2 regions of the Anaerosalibacter massiliensis genome follow, and region 1 is predicted to be linked to the other one. Evidence: a T-box and tRNA genes for the amino acid it is inferred to sense, from the RefSeq annotation. Region 1 holds a T-box; the other holds one or more tRNA genes.
What was found. A T-box is a leader RNA that pairs with one kind of tRNA and senses whether it is charged. The one in region 1 lies ahead of ileS (isoleucine--tRNA ligase), so its partner is inferred to be a tRNA-Ile.
Positions count from the first base shown of each region.

Region 2: it has a tRNA-Ile gene. The T-box ahead of ileS (isoleucine--tRNA ligase) is inferred to sense a tRNA for this amino acid. The anticodon was not compared.

Region 1 is NZ_JANJZL010000017.1:15,753-24,179, reverse strand. Features, by position in the region: gene NSA23_RS15015 (gluzincin family metallopeptidase) at 1-1,178, opposite strand, end outside; gene ileS (isoleucine--tRNA ligase) at 1,342-4,446, opposite strand; T-box leader at 4,526-4,738, opposite strand; gene NSA23_RS15005 (lipoate--protein ligase) at 4,797-5,786, opposite strand; gene lpdA (dihydrolipoyl dehydrogenase) at 5,910-7,613, opposite strand; gene NSA23_RS14995 (dihydrolipoamide acetyltransferase) at 7,650-8,427, opposite strand, start outside.
Region 2 is NZ_JANJZL010000020.1:19,483-27,909, forward strand. Features, by position in the region: gene NSA23_RS15710 (acyl-CoA dehydratase activase) at 1-238, opposite strand, end outside; gene NSA23_RS15715 (acyl-CoA dehydratase activase-related protein) at 213-1,322, opposite strand; gene NSA23_RS15720 (acyl-CoA dehydratase activase-related protein) at 1,294-2,292, opposite strand; gene NSA23_RS15725 (hypothetical protein) at 2,362-3,801, opposite strand; gene NSA23_RS15730 (gamma-glutamyltransferase family protein) at 3,825-5,426, opposite strand; gene NSA23_RS15735 (ribonuclease H-like domain-containing protein) at 5,532-6,527, shown strand; tRNA gene NSA23_RS15740 (tRNA-Gln) at 6,561-6,637, opposite strand; tRNA gene NSA23_RS15745 (tRNA-Phe) at 6,668-6,743, opposite strand; tRNA gene NSA23_RS15750 (tRNA-Ile) at 6,750-6,826, opposite strand; tRNA gene NSA23_RS15755 (tRNA-Ile) at 6,842-6,918, opposite strand; tRNA gene NSA23_RS15760 (tRNA-Val) at 6,935-7,010, opposite strand; tRNA gene NSA23_RS15765 (tRNA-Trp) at 7,031-7,106, opposite strand; tRNA gene NSA23_RS15770 (tRNA-Ile) at 7,138-7,214, opposite strand; tRNA gene NSA23_RS15775 (tRNA-Ser) at 7,233-7,323, opposite strand; tRNA gene NSA23_RS15780 (tRNA-Ser) at 7,342-7,432, opposite strand; tRNA gene NSA23_RS15785 (tRNA-Lys) at 7,436-7,511, opposite strand; tRNA gene NSA23_RS15790 (tRNA-Gln) at 7,515-7,591, opposite strand; tRNA gene NSA23_RS15795 (tRNA-Arg) at 7,598-7,674, opposite strand; tRNA gene NSA23_RS15800 (tRNA-Gly) at 7,681-7,754, opposite strand; tRNA gene NSA23_RS15805 (tRNA-Tyr) at 7,756-7,841, opposite strand; tRNA gene NSA23_RS15810 (tRNA-Thr) at 7,848-7,923, opposite strand; tRNA gene NSA23_RS15815 (tRNA-Asp) at 8,223-8,299, opposite strand; tRNA gene NSA23_RS15820 (tRNA-Val) at 8,341-8,416, opposite strand.

The DNA.
Region 1 (8,427 bases):
TTTTCTATATTATTCCTATATAGCTCTTGATCAAAAAATATATCCCCTACAAATCTTAAATAATTTAGTTTATCAAATTCTTTCATCTCAACAAATTCATCTTTTACTTCACTACCAAAAAAATTTTTATAAAATATCTCTTCATAGATAAATCCACCAAATAAATTTGCTATTCCTTCAGATATTATTCCGCTAACACCTGCATTAAGAATTCTTTCCTCTGGTTTTAATAAGAATGAATGTATTCCATGTCCTGTTTCATGAAGTAGTACTTCATATTCATGATATTTATTCTTTACATTAGCAAGGATTCTTGAATCTTTTCCTGTTTCAATTGGAAAATTATATCCCCATTCAGATTTATTCTTCCTAGAAAATATATCATAAGTAATATTGTATTTATCTATATCAATTCCAAAATTCAAGAAAAATCTCATTAAAATATTATAATAATTAGACATATCTACTGTAGTATTTAATGAAGGGGCTATTTTTGAACCTATATAATCTTGGTCCCAAGGCATAAGCTCATTTTCATGAATAAACTTTTCTGCATATTCCATTCTTTTATTATTCAATATATCTATATATTTACTTAATTCATCTTTCCAACTATTAAATATACCTGGACTCAATTCATCTATTTTTAATTTATGCTCTACAAAATCATTATCACCATAAGCTTTAGCATATTCTTTTCTCAAATTAATCAATTCAATAAAACCAGCGTCTACTAATGGTTTATTAATTTGATTTCTTGCAAAATAAGCTTTTTTTCTTAAATTTCTGTCTTCTTCATTTGAAAGTATTTGTGTGATTTCTACAGATGTAATTTCCTTTCCTTCAATATTAAATCTAAAAGTATTCAACACCTGAGAAAGCTCATTAGTTTTTTTCTGAATTTCCAAGTTCAACTCATTTAATTCTTTGCTCAAATGATAGGGTTTGAAAGCATTATAAAGTATTTCAACTTTTCTTTTGTCTATTTCATTTAAATCCATATCTAAATATTTACATACTATATAAAAATTTTTCTTGTCTGACATAAAACTATTAAGTTTTTCATAAACCTCATCAATGCCAAAATCATATCCTACAGTATATTGAACCCAACTACGCCTCATTAAATCAACTTGAATTTCTTCTAATTCTTTTGCTAAACTTTCAAGTTTATCCATATATATCCCTCCAAATCAATTTATCTAGACCATATTATACCATATACTATAAAAATATTAGATAAATCCTAATAGATACTTCTACATAGATTCCTGAAATAAAAAAGTAAGGTAGATAACTAGTTATCTACCCTACTTTTTTAAAACCTTTATTTTAAAAATATTATTCTACTTTTTCTAATTTAATTCCCGTTTCGTGTCCGTTTAAATCTTGTTTTTCAAATGAATTTTCTTCAACTTTCTCAATAGATACTGCAAGAGTTTCCTTCTTTATATAGTCTTCATACTCTTGTATAGATTTTTCTATTTCACTATCTCCATTATAATATATATTTATATTATCTAGCATTTCATATCCATTGTTCTTTCTCATCTGTTGAACTTTAGAAATAAATTCTCTTGCATATCCTTCCTTAAGAAGTTCACCAGTTAAAGTAGTATCTAGTATTACAAATAAATTTTTTCCAGTAGATACATTAAACCCTTCTTTGGCTGAAATATTAATAAGGACATAATCTTTTTCTATATCAACTTTTTCTCCATCTAAATCTAATACTAGTTTACCTTCTGCTTCTAATTTTTCCACAGCTTCACGACTGTCTACTTGATTTAGGATTTTAGAGAAGGTTTTAATCTTTGGTCCTAGTACTGGACCTGCAACTTTATAATTTGGCTTTAATGAATAGTCCATAAACTGAGATAAATCTTTTTCAAATACTACATTTTTTACATTAAGCTCTTCTTTTATAAGAGGAACTAAATCATCTATTGTTTCCTCATATTTTCCATCTATTAAAACTTCATTCAATGGTTGACGAACTTTAATTCTTTCATTTTCTCTAGCTGCTCTTCCAAGAGTAACTAATTCTCTTACTAAATCCATTTTCTTTTCAAGTTTAGAATCTATTAATTCCTCATTTGCTACAGGATAATAATCTAAATGTACAGATACTTCTCCTGTTAATTTCCTATATATCTCTTCTGCAGTAAAAGGTACAAATGGTGCTATAGCTTTACTAATTCCTACAAGTATTTCATAAGTAGTACTATAAACCGCTTTCTTATCTCCGTCTAATTCTGTAGCCCAAAATCTTCTTCTTGAACGTCTAATATACCAATTGGATAAATCCTCATTTACAAACTCCTGTATATTTCTTACAGCCTTTGTTAAATCATATTCATCCATGTTCTTTTCTAGATTTTTTAATAGGCTATTATATTTTGAGAGTATCCATCTATCTAATTCTGGTCTATCTTTGTATTCAATATTGAATTCTCTTGGATCTATTCCATCTGTATTAGCATATAGTGTGAAAAAATTATATACATTTCTTATAGTTCTAAAGAATTTACTTTCTACTTCTTTTAATCCTTCTTCATCAAATTTAGTAGGAGTCCATGGTGGTGATACGTAAAGTAAATACCATCTCAAAGTATCTGCTCCATATTTGTCAAATAATTTAAATGGATCTACTGTATTTCCCTTAGATTTAGACATTTTGCTGCCTTCTTTATCTAAAATAAGATCATTAACTAAGACTCGTTTATATGGTGATTTGCCTGTTACAAATGTAGAAATAGCAAGAAGCGAGTAAAACCATCCTCTAGTTTGGTCTATTCCTTCACATATGAAATCTGCTGGAAATAGTTTGTCGAAATTCTCCTTGTTTTCAAATGGATAATGATGCTGTGCAAAAGGCATAGCTCCACTATCAAACCAGACATCTATTACATCTTTTTCCCTAGTCATAGTTCCATTACATTTCTCACATTTTATATGAACATTATCTACATAAGGTCTGTGTAGTTCTACATTTTCATCAATATCCTCTATAGCTTTCTCGCTTAATTCTTTCCTTGATCCTATACTTGTTATATGCCCACATTCGTTACATCTCCAAATATTAAGAGGTGTTCCCCAATATCTACTTCTAGAAATTGCCCAATCATTTAAGTTTTCTAGCCAATTTCCAAATCTTTTTTCCCCTACAAAATCTGGATACCATTCTACATCATTGTTATTTTCAATTAATTTGTCTTTAAGTTTAGTAATTTCAATATACCAACTAGGTTTTGCATAATATAGAAGTGGTGTATGGCATCTCCAGCAATGTGGATAATTATGTGCTACTCTTTGTTTTTTGAAAAGTTTTCCATTGTCTCTCAGCCACTTTATTATATCTGGATCTGCATCCATTACAAATTTACCTTCCCATGGAGTTTCTAAAAATTTACCTTCCTCACTTACTGGATTTAATACTGGAAGGTTATATTTTAACCCTGTATTATAGTCATCTTCACCAAAAGCAGGAGCAGAGTGAACTATTCCTGTACCATCGTCAGTAGTTACATAATCTGCAAGTGTAATAAAGAAAGCTTTTTTATCTGTTTTTACAAAAGGTATAAGTTGCTCATATTCAACATACTCTAAATCTTTTCCCTCTATTTCTTCAAGAACCTCATATTCTCCTTCTCCTAAGACATGGTCCGCTAATGTTTTACTTATATAATATATTTCATCTTCATATTTTACTTTTATATATATTTCTTTTGGATTAACTGTCAATACTACATTACTTGGTAATGTCCATGGTGTAGTGGTCCAAGCTAAGAAATATTCATCTTTATCTTTTCTTTTGAATTTAGCTATTACTGTATCTGTTTTTATTTCTTCATAACCTTGCGCTACTTCATGAGAAGCAAGACCTGTTCCACACCTTGAACAATATGGAAGTATTTTATGTCCTTCATAAATGAGTCCTTCTTTATAAAACTTATCTAATATCCACCATACAGATTCAATATAATCATTTTCTAAAGTAATATAAGGATTGTCTAAATCAATTTCATAAGCCATTCTTCTTGTCATATCACGCCATTGACTCTCATATTTAAAAACTGATTCTCTACATTTTTTATTAAATTTTTCAATTCCATATTCTTCAATATCATGTTTATCTTTTAGCTTTAATTGCTTTTCTACCTCTATTTCAACTGGCAAACCATGAGTATCCCACCCAGCTTTTCTTTTAACCTGATATCCTTCCATTGTTTTATACCTGCAGACAACATCTTTTAATGTTCTAGCCATGACATGATGTATACCTGGTTTTCCATTAGCTGTTGGAGGCCCTTCATAAAATATAAATTGATTGTCATCTTCTCTTGTTTCAACACTTTTTTTCAATAAATTAATTTCGTCCCAATAATCTGATACATCTTGTTCTCTTTTAGCTATTGGAGATTTAGACAGTTCTTCAAAAGTCATATTTATTCATCCTTTCTTTAATTTTTATAATTTATTTAACCTGACAATATTTAAATAAAAAATCCCTAAGTTTAAAAAACCTAGGGACGAAAATATCGCGGTACCACCCAATTTATAAGTACATACCTTATCACTCAAAAATTTTAACGCATAATACGTAGTATCCTATTATACTTTCAGATACTAGACTCCAAGGTGATTTTCATAAAAGACTAGCCATAATCTCTCACCAAAAATGATTATTTCTCTTTAGACTAGTTTCTTCTACTACTTTCCTTATCTTCGCCTTTAAATATTAAATTCTGTTTTGAATAATGATACATCATAATACTTCTATTTGTCAAGTTAATTTAGTCAATAATACAGCTTAATAGTTCTTCCATTGAAATGCCTGAGAAATAATAGTCTATATCTACATCCTTTAAAACATCTTTTATATCATTTTCATTATACTTTATACCTATCAATTTATTTTCTACATTTTCTAAATCTCCATGTCCAAAAAAGTCTCCATAAAATTTAAGTTCTTTAATAACTCCTCTATCTACATCTATGAGAGTCTCCACTTTTCCGCTTTGAAATCTATTAGATTTCCTTATATTAAACTCTGGAGATTCGCCATAGTTCCACTCCCAAGTTCCATATCTTTTTTCCACAAGTTCATTAATATTTTTTAAATCTTCTTCTGATAATTCATATGGGAGTATTTCCTTATCTCCTCCAAACATACGTTTTAATAAAAGATTTTTAAAATCTTCAACAGTAATTTCTTTTTTTAAATGGTCTTTAATATTTGTCACTCTACTTCTTACAGATTTTACACCTTTAGATATGATCTTGTCCTTAGATACCTTTAAAGATTTACCTAAAATATTTAATTCGGTATCAAATAATATAGCACCATGGTGTAGAACTTTACCTTTTTTCATATACTGGGCATTTCCACAAAATTTTTGTCCACCTATCACTATATCATTTCTCCCAGTAAATTCTGCTTTAATTCCCAAATCAGCTAATACATCAATTACTGGCTGAGAAAACGTTTTGAAATCAAAAGTATTTGAGCCCTCGACTTTAGATATAATAGTATAGTTTAGATTTCCCAAATCGTGGTATACAGCACCACCACCTGAAAGTCTTCTTACAACATGTATATTATTTTCTTTAACATATTTAGTATTTATTTCTTCTATAGTATTTTGGTGTTTTCCAACTATGATAGAAGGTTCATTTTGCCACAGCATAAAAATCTCATCATATTCATCTAAATATTCAAAAACGTATTCCTCTAATGCTAAATTAAACTGAGGTTTAGTTGAATCACTTGTAACATATATCATCTGTAAACACCCCCATCTTTTTTACATATTAATAAAATTATAAACCACTCTATAAGAAAAATCAAAATAGCAATTAATTAAAAAATTAAATGAGCCAGGATTTCATACCTGACTCATAATTTTCTATGCTTTTTTAGGTAAGTGAATAGCTTTTCCTAATGCATCTTCACAAGCTTCTACAAAAGCTTCTGAAAATGTAGGATGTCCATGAATTATTTCTATAGCCTCATATACTGTAATTTCCATCTCCATTAGTGTAGCTGCTTCATTTGCTAATTCTGCAACTTTAGGTCCTACCATATGAACTCCTAAAATCTCTCCGTAATTTTTATCCACTATTACTTTCACAAACCCTTGAGTCTCCCCTGAAGCTAAAGCTCTTCCATTTCCTACAAATGGAAATTTACCAATAGATATATCATATATTTCTCTTGCACTTTCTTCAGTAAGGCCTACTGAAGCAACTTCTGGTATAGTATAGATACAAGCTGGTGTATTTTTAAGTTTTACTTTTTCTTTCCCACCCATTGCATTTATAGCTGCTATTTCACCCATTTGAGTTGCAGCATGGGCAAGCATTAATTTGCCATTTATATCACCTGGAGCATAGATTCCTTCTACACTAGTCTCCATATAATCATTTACTTTTATTCTTCCTCTATCCATTTCAAATTCAATTTCTCCTACACCTGCTACATCTGGAACTCTCCCTATTGATAATAATGCTTTATTGACTATTAGATCATCTTTTCCTTCTAATTTTAACATTAGTCTATTATCTTTTTCAACTATTTCTTCTAATTTCGTAGAAGTAAGTATTTCTATTCCTCTACTCTTTAAATTTTGAAATAGATTTGCAGATACATCCTTGTCCATATTTGGAACCAATCTGTCCATCATTTCAATTATGGTTACTTTACTACCAAAGGAACTAAACACCAATCCTAATTCTACTCCAATAACTCCTCCACCTATTATAGCTAATCTTTCTGGTACTTCCTTTAAATTAAGAATTTCATCACTTGTAATGACCAATCTACTTTCTATACCAGAAATATTGATTTTAGCTGTTTTAGAACCACCTGCTAAAATAATTTTCTTCCCTTCTATAATATCTTTTTCATTTATTATTACTCTTTTGCCCTTAGTTATTTTTCCTATACCCTTAAATATTGCAACTCCGTTACTCTTTAAAAGTCCTACTACACCATTAGTTAATGTCATAACTACTTCATTTTTCAGTTCAACAGTTCTATCCATATCTATCTTTATTTGGGGATTTTCTATAAGTATTCCTCTTCTATCTGCTTTCTTTATTTCTTCAATTATTTCAACATTTTTTAAGTAAGTTTTTGTAGGTATACATCCTCTATTTAAACATGTACCACCTAATATACTTTTTTCCACTAAAGCTACTTTTCCACCTAATTGAGCTGCTTTTATAGCTGCTACATATCCAGCTGGTCCTCCACCTATAACTATTACATCATAAATTTCTTTGTTCTTATCTTCTTTGAGCTCTCTTACTTCTACTTCCTTTTTTTCAAATTCTTCTATTTGAACATTTTCACTTTCAGAAATTTTTTCTCCCTTTTCCCCTATATAACCTATAGGAGTTACCACTGGAACTATTTCACCATTGTTTTTCAGTATCTTCAAAAGGTAACCAGAAGTTTCTGCTTCTACCTCCATATTTACCTTATCTGTCATTATTTCTAATAGAACTTCTCCTCTTTCCACATAGTCTCCTTCATTCTTGTACCATTTGATTATTTGACCTTCTTGCATATCCATACCTGCTTTAGGCATTATTACTTCCGTTGCCAAGATAAATACCTCCTTTACTGTAAATATGGTAGGACTTTATATTAATATTTTAATTGGATTTTCTAATAAACTCTTTAAATCTTGCAAAAACTTAGCTCCTACTACCCCATCTATAACTCTATGGTCTACTGTTAAACTTAAAGTCATCATAGGTTTAACCTTTGCTTTACCATCTACAGGGACTAATTTTTCTACTATTGTATTTACACCTAATATTGCACTATTTGGTTGATTTATAATTGGATCAAAATGGGTTATTCCATACATTCCTAAATTACTTACTGTAAAAGTACTTCCTTGCAATTCATGTGGTAATAGTTTCATATTAATTGTTCTTTCAGTTACATCTTTTGCAGCTACAACTATTTCAGTTAAAGTCATTTTATCTGCACCTCTTATAACTGGAGTAAGAAGTCCGTTTTCTAATCCAACGGCCATAGCTAAATCTACATAATCATGGTATATGATATTTTCTCCATCTTCTGATAAGCTTGCATTTACTAATGGATGATTTTTTAATGCCCTAGCTGTAGCTAATAGTATTATATCTGTAATAGTTATTTTCTTTTTAGTTTCTTCTAGAATTTGTTCCTTAACTGTTCTTCTTAACTCTATAACCTTAGTCATATCTACTTCTGTATTTAGAGTAAATGTTGGTGCAGAAAAATAACTTTCTGACATTCTCTTTGCTATAATCTTTCTCATATTAGACATAGGAACTACTCTAGTTCTTCCATCTTCCATGACTTCTTCAGTAATATTTTTTTCTTCTTTTCCTACTAATTTTAGAACATCTTCTTTAATTATTTTCCCT
Region 2 (8,427 bases), on a different contig from region 1:
CTACATCTGAACCTAATATTAAACCAGCTAATTGTCTACCACTTCCGGTTGTGCCTACTCCACTTATATTAATGTCACCTAATTCTTTCCTTATATCATGTAATCCTTCTTTTAATATATCAATTGGTTTACCTTGGGTTCTCAAATATTTTTTCCATACTATATTATCTTCTTCATCTAAAATAACTATATTAGTACTCACCGAACCTACATCAACACCCATGTAAAAATCTGCCATTTTGCTTTTCCTCCCTTTTTCTTTCAAGTAAATCTACAAAGGCTTCTAACCTAGTCATATAGCCTGCTTCCCCTGTCATTTCATCTACTATTAATGTCATTATTGGAATATTATAATCATTTTGTACTGTAGGCAAAATACTTTTAGCCACTATTTCAGGCATACAATTTAAAGGAAGTAGTTGTATCACTCCATCAAATCCTTTTTTAGCATAATATATAGCACTTCCCACTGTTTCCCTTCCATGTCCTCCTACTAAAGTAGGTATATAAGGCTTCGCTAATTTGTACTTTTCATTTTCCTCTTTAGAACCAAAAGGGAAATTGCTTACATGGTGCTCTACCCATTTAGTAGGTGTCAATGATTTTTCTACAAGTACCCCCATGTGTCCTAGTTTTCTTTCAATTTCCAAGTTAACAGAAGGTTCAATAATAGTATATATTTCTCCTATAATACCTACTTTTATAGGGTTTTTATTTTTATCTATTTTTACAGCTTTAAGAGAATCTTCCACCTGGTCCATAAGCTTTAACATAGGCTCTCCACCAACAGTAATTTCTACTTTTTTATAATAATCCTCCATTATTTCATCTACTAAATAACTATTAAAAGCATAAGCTCTTTTTTCATTAGCAAGCTGTGTCAAATAGTCTGATTTTTTTATAAGCTTCCATCCTAAATCTCCTGCTTTTATTAACTTCCTATAACTTTTTACATTTAAAGCTCTAGAGATATTATTTTTAAGCTCTCTTACTCCTTCATATATTGGATCAAAAACTATAAATTCTACTTCATAGCCTAAGTCATCTAATATACTCTGCTCTAGTACTGAATAGTATCCAAATCTACAAGGGCCACAGCTACCAGTTATTAGTATAGTATCTGCACCTTTTTCTATACTTTCAATATAATTGCCTATATTTATTTTAAATGGCAAACACATAGTTTCTGGAGAATATTTAGTACCTAACTCAAGAGTTCTCTTGCTACATCTTGGAGGTGGAATCACTTCTTGGCCTAGTTCTTCTAAAAAAGCTTTTCCAGCTATATAAACATTACCTAAATGCGGAAATGTTATTTTCATCTTTATTCCTCCATTTCATCATATCTATAAAAGCTTCAATTCTAGTATTTATACCTGCTTCCCCTGTCTGTTCATCTAAGGTCAATAATGTGAAAGGCATTCCATTAGATATAGCTTTCCTCTCTACCAAATCTATAAGTATAGAATCCATTCCACATCCAAAAGATGATAAATAAATAATTCCATCTATTTTTCTCTTCTCAATTAAACTGAAAGCTGAACCTACTATTCTTTTCCCATGGGTCCAAAACATTCTTTTAGGTAGTTTACTAGAATATTTATTTATTTCTTCTTTACTTATCATTTCTGGGGTAATAATTTTTACATTATTTTTCATCAGTTTAGAAATCAAGTTCATATTTAAATATTCATCATATACTACATAAGGATGACCTAAAATCATTATAGTTAGTTCATGACTACTAGAACTATAATTTATATCCTTAAATGCCTTATTGTACATTTTGATTGCTTCTATAGGTACTACCCCTTTATTTAATAAATATATATACCTTTCATAGGATTTTTTTGCCTTGGTATAAGAACTTCTTATCTCCCATAAATCCTTTTCTAAATATTTACCAGTTTCATATACTGATTTTTTATATCCAATATTAGACTTTCTCAAATTTATCCTAGTATCTATTATTTGAGGTACATTTTTAACAGAATATTTAACCATATCTGGAAGACCTAAAACTTTGGGACAACAATATTCCATCCTTTCTATACTCATTATTCTAGGTATAAATATATAATCAACATTATCCCTTAATTTTTCTACATGACCATGAAATATTTTTACTGGTAAACAAGCTTCATCTACACAAGAAAAAATCCCAGCATTTAAAACTTCTTTATTAGTCTTTGGAGATACTACTGTTTCAATACCAAGCCCTTCAAAAAATTCTTTCCAAAATGGATAATAATCATAAAAAAACATTCCTCTAGGAATACCAATTTTACACATAATATTATCCCTCCAATCATCATTAGTATATTATTGACATATTGAAGGGATAATATAACTTTTATAATTTTATTTTTTCATATCCATTAGATAGTATAAACTATTGATTGCAATAAGTATTTCGTTATTACTTGTTGTTCTCTGATCTAATGAATTCTTGATATAATCCATAAAATCCTCTGGACTTTCAAAAGGAAATTCCATTATAGATAATAGTCTTTTCATTCTAAGCTTTCTTTCAATATTTGACATTAGAGATATGGACCTATTAATATATTGAATAAAATTTGAAAGAACTTCTTTCAAATAACTTTTTTCTACTGGCTTTATAAAACTTTCTTCATCTAATAATAGTATCTCTTCATCTTCAAAAATTATATCATTGTAGAAAGTTAAAACTTTCTTTGTAAATAATAGTTCTTTATTTAATTCTTCATCTACAATTTCAGTTCTTTTAATAGCCTCATTTCCAATTTCCTCTAAAAATTCATTTGTTTTGAATAGGTCTTTTTCTAAAGTGGAAATTTCACTATTTAACTTTTTTCTTACTTCTTTATATGAAATTTTTCCGAAAGAGTCAATAGATTTTTTACATTCACTAATAAGTTTGCCGTTTAATACACTATCTTTTATTAAATGACTAGTCAAAAATACTACTATTAATTTATTGGTTAATATTCCTAAGTTAGTGATAAAAAAGTCTATTTCTTCTACTTCTTCTAAAAGTACTTTAGATTTTTCCAAAGCCTTCTTAGTTTCCTCTAAATTTAATTCTTTAAAATTATTTTGTTTAATATCTTGAGTTTTCCTAAAATATTTATCAAACTTTGTTCCATAACTAGGTTCCATAGAACCATCAAATATTCTTTTATATTCTCTAATTTGATGATCTACATATTCTTTAGGATATTGAATTAAATTTCTTTTAAGAGAAATTTCTACTATCTCTAAAAATCTTGCTTTTGTCATTCTAAAAGGTAGAATCCTTATTATTGCAGATATTTTTTTAGAAAACAAATAATAATCTTTACTATCCTTTGCTATATAATTTGTAATATCTAAATATAATTTATTCAAAATCTCCTGATCTAATTTTCCAAAATCCTGTTTATCTTCTACCATATGCTTATTAAAATAGTTATTGGCAAGTTCATTGATATAGGATATCTCAATGATATAAGGTTTAAGATAATTGGAAAGTTTATATAAATCTTTCCTTATATTTTTTATTTTTTCTAAATTATCTTCTTGATTTTTTATACTATCATCTAAATCATAAACTAATTTTAATAAACTATTATAATGGCTATATAATTTCTCCTGTTCTTCTTTTGATTCAATTTTTTCTATGATCTTAGATTTCTCCATTAATTTCATAGATTCTAAACTGCCATAAAAACTATCATATATAGACATTATTCCAATTTTTCTAAGTTGCTCATTGTTTATACTTCTCATGATTTCTGTTATCTCTTCATTTGATAGCTCTTCTACATTATCATTATCCATATCATTACTCCTTTCAGAACATTTTACCAAGAAGATATATTGCTATCTGCTCTAGGTTCAGTACCTCCAATAAAAGTTTCATCTTCCCTTAATATAATTTGTCCTCTTCCAAAACTTCCAATATCCTCTGAGTATTTAACTTCATGTCCTAATTCAGTTAGTTTTCTCACCATGTATTCTGAAAAATTTGGCTCTACCAATATTTCTTTATTTCCAATCCATTGCCAACGTGGACGATCTAAAGCTTCTTGTGGATTGTGGTTGAAATCTATTAAATTAGTTAGAACTTGAACATGGCCTTGAGGTTGCATATATTTTCCCATTACTCCAAAAGAACCAATGGCTCTATCTCTTTTAGTTATAAATCCTGGTATAATAGTATGATAAGTCTTTTTGCCTGGTTCTAAACAATTAGCTGCTAAACTATCTAGTGAAAAACTATAACCTCTATTATGTAAATTAATACCCGTATCAGGAACTACAAGCCCAGAACCAAAATCCATAAAATTACTTTGAATATAGCTTACCATATTACCTTCACTATCTGCAGTAGCTAAATAAACTGTTCCACCTAAATTAGGATTGCCATACTTAGGTTGAATTGCCTTGTTTTTTATAAGTTTAGCTCTTTCGTATGCATATTCTTCTGACAATAAACTACTAGTAGATACCTTCATTTTATCATGATCTGTAATATATTTTAAACCATCTTCATAAGCTAATTTCATAGCTTCCATAATTATATGCTGTGAAGAAACTTTTCCATACTCTAATTCAAAATTTTTTAATATATTTAATGCCATTAAAACCACTATTCCATGAGTATTAGGTGGCAATTCCCATACATCATATCCTCTATAATTTATACTAATTGGATTAACCCATTCTGAACTAAATCCTAGTAAATCTTCTTTGTTTAAATATCCATTGTACTTTTTAGAAAATTTATCAATTTTTTCAGCTATATCACCTTCATAAAAAGATAGACATTCACTTTCTCCTAACTCTATCAAGGTTCTGCCCATTTTTCTACTTCTCCACAAACTACCTGGTTTAGGTGGTTTACCATCTATAGTAAAAGTTTTAAACCATTCTTTATATTCTTCCCCTTTTAATATTTTCTTAAAAGTTTCAAAAGCTATTTGCCAATTTTGAGATACTATTGGTGAAACTGGATAGCCTTCTACTGCATAAGATATAGCAGGATTCAAAGCTTCTTTTATGGAAATATTTCCAAACCTTTTAGATAGCTCTCTCCAAGCATAGGGAACCCCCGGTACTGTAACAGGAATAAAACCACGAGCAGGCATCTCTTTATATCCACTATTTTTTAATTTTTCAATAGTTATGTTTTTTGGTGCAGGTCCACTAGAATTTAAGCCATATATATTGTTTTTATGCCATACAATAGCAAAAGCATCTCCCCCTATACCATTTGAAGTAGGTTCTACTACTGTAAGACATGCAGCTGCTGCTATGGCTGCATCTATAGCATTTCCACCCTTTTTCATAACCTCTAAACCTGCTTCAGCAGCTAGTGGTTGAGAGGTTGCTACCATGCCTTTTCTAGAAAATACTGTCATTCGCTGAGATGGATACCTATTATTTAAACTATCAAATATCATCAAAATCCTCCTGTCTACATTTGATTTCATAATAAATAATATATATAATTTATAATAATTGATATACTATTTTATTATAACATGATATATGAAGGAGAATAAAGAATGGAAAAGATATATTATAATATTGACTATGATTTGAATATGGAGAAATATTTTGATAATAGCCCAGTTTGTTTCTTGGATATTGAAACTACTGGTTTTAGCAGAGCTTATGATACTGTTTACCTAGTGGGATTATTAATTTATAATAATGGTAAATATACTTTAAAACAATATTTCTTAAACTCCTCTGAAAAGGAAGATTGTATTTTAAAAACTTTAATAGAAGATATAGAAAACAGTGTACATGTTGTAACATTCAATGGAGATACTTTTGATATTCCTTTTTTAAATAGCAAATATAAAAAATATGATATTAAATATCAAATACCTAAAAATAAAAGCATAGATATTTATAGAACAATAAGAAATAACAAAGAATTACTTCCACTTAAAAGTTTCAAACTTAAATCTATTGAAAAATTTTTAGGTATTTATAGGGAAGATACTATATCTGGAAAAGATTGTATTGATCTTTATTATGACTATTTAAAAAGCAATGATTTGGAAAAAAGAAAACTCATTTTAAAACACAATTATGATGATTTATACTATCTACCTTTCGTTTTAAAAATGTTGGATATTATAGATGATAACAAAATTGTATATCTATCAAATAAAAGCTCTAATCATAAAAACAATCCAAAAATTGCAATTGAATCAATTGATTTTATTAATGATGTAATGAAAATCTATTGTAAAACAACCTCTTTTAAAAAGGATTCCTATATAGACTATGGAAACTATTATAACTTAAATTGGGATTTTAAAGAGGGGACATTATATATGGAATTTCAGATTGAAAAAGGTTTATTATCTACTGAAAAAAAATGTTTCTATATAAATCTAGATAATCTGGAATATGGAATGAATATTAAAGATTGTACAAGCTTTAATATTCCACCGAATATCATGCTATTGAAAGTAGATAAAAGATTAGCTATGGAAAATATTAAAGGTATGATCAAATATACAATAGAAAGCAAAGTAAGTATTTAAAAAAAGAGTAGAAAATTTCTACTCTTTTTTTAATGGCTGGGATGGCAGGACTCGAACCTGCGAAATGCTAGAGTCAAAGTCTAGTGCCTTACCGACTTGGCTACATCCCAATATAAAAACTAACTTTTTTTATAAAAAAATGGTGCCCAGAGGCGGAATCGAACCACCGACACGGGGATTTTCAGTCCCCTGCTCTACCGACTGAGCTATCTGGGCAATTATTGGTGGGCCTTCAGGGACTCGAACCCCGGACCTACCGGTTATGAGCCGGGCGCTCTAACCAACTGAGCTAAAGGCCCCAATTATATTTTTTATGGTGGGCCTGGGTGGACTCGAACCACCGACCTCACGCTTATCAGGCGTGCGCTCTAACCACCTGAGCTACAAGCCCATATTTAAGTTAATTTTGGTGGGCGCAATAGGGCTCGAACCTATGACCCCCTGCTTGTAAGGCAGGTGCTCTCCCAGCTGAGCTATGCGCCCCTATGCTAATATATGTAGACTGGCAGGGGTAGCAGGACTCGAACCCACGACATTCGGTTTTGGAGACCGACGTTCTACCAACTGAACTATACCCCTACAGTCAAATCCAAAAACTTATTTAAACAAGTGGTGGGCCTTCAGGGACTCGAACCCCGGACCTACCGGTTATGAGCCGGGCGCTCTAACCAACTGAGCTAAAGGCCCACAATAAATTAGAATAACTGGCGGAGAAGGAGGGATTTGAACCCTCGCGCCCCGAATAGGACCTACTCCCTTAGCAGGGGAGCCTCTTCAGCCTCTTGAGTACTTCTCCAAATAGTTATATTAATTGTGGCGGAGAGGGTGGGATTCGAACCCACGTGGGCCGTGAGACCCTAACGGTTTTCAAGACCGCCCCGTTATGACCACTTCGGTACCTCTCCAAATGGTGACCCATCGGCGATTCGAACGCCGGACTCCTTGATTAAAAGTCAAGTGCTCTGCCAACTGAGCTAATGGGTCATGTGGCTGGGATGGCAGGACTCGAACCTGCGAAATGCTAGAGTCAAAGTCTAGTGCCTTACCGACTTGGCTACATCCCAATATTATGGTGCACCTAGGAGGATTCGAACCCCCGGCACACGGATTAGAAGTCCGTTGCTCTATCCAACTGAGCTATAGGTGCATTTTCTGGAGCGGGTGAAGGGAATCGAACCCTCGCAACCAGCTTGGAAGGCTGGGGCTCTACCACTGAGCTACACCCGCATGGTGGAGGAGACTGGATTCGAACCAGTGAAGGCTGAGCCAACGGATTTACAGTCCGTCCCCTTTAGCCAACTCGGGAACTCCTCCCAACTTTGGAGCTGGTGAGAGGACTTGAACCCCCAACCTACTGATTACAAGTCAGTTGCTCTGCCAATTGAGCTACACCAGCATAAATATTTAATTTGCAAAATCTAATAACATAGTAATAAGCTTTGGCGACTCCGACTAAGCGATTCATGCTGCAATGCCCCAAATTTTATATTTGGTGCAATTGCAGTACTCAAAAGTTTTAACTTTTGAGCTACCCTTTTATTCATAGATTTGGGTTCTCTGCTTATGCCAATTGAGCTACACCAGAATGAATATTTAATTAAAGTCATAAATAAAATTATAAATGCTAAATTAAAATTTGTCAACCTTTTTTTATAATTTTATATTTTTTATAATTTACTACCAAAGCAAAATAAATGGCGACCTGGAAGGGACTCGAACCCTCGACCTCTAGCGTGACAGGCTAGCATTCTAACCAGCTGAACTACCAGGCCATATTAATCTTATTTAAAATCTCTATATGAAAATTTGAATTTGGTGGGCGCAATAGGGCTCGAACCTATGACCCCCTGCTTGTAAGGCAGGTGCTCTCCCAGCTGAGCTATGCGCCCTGGTGACCCTA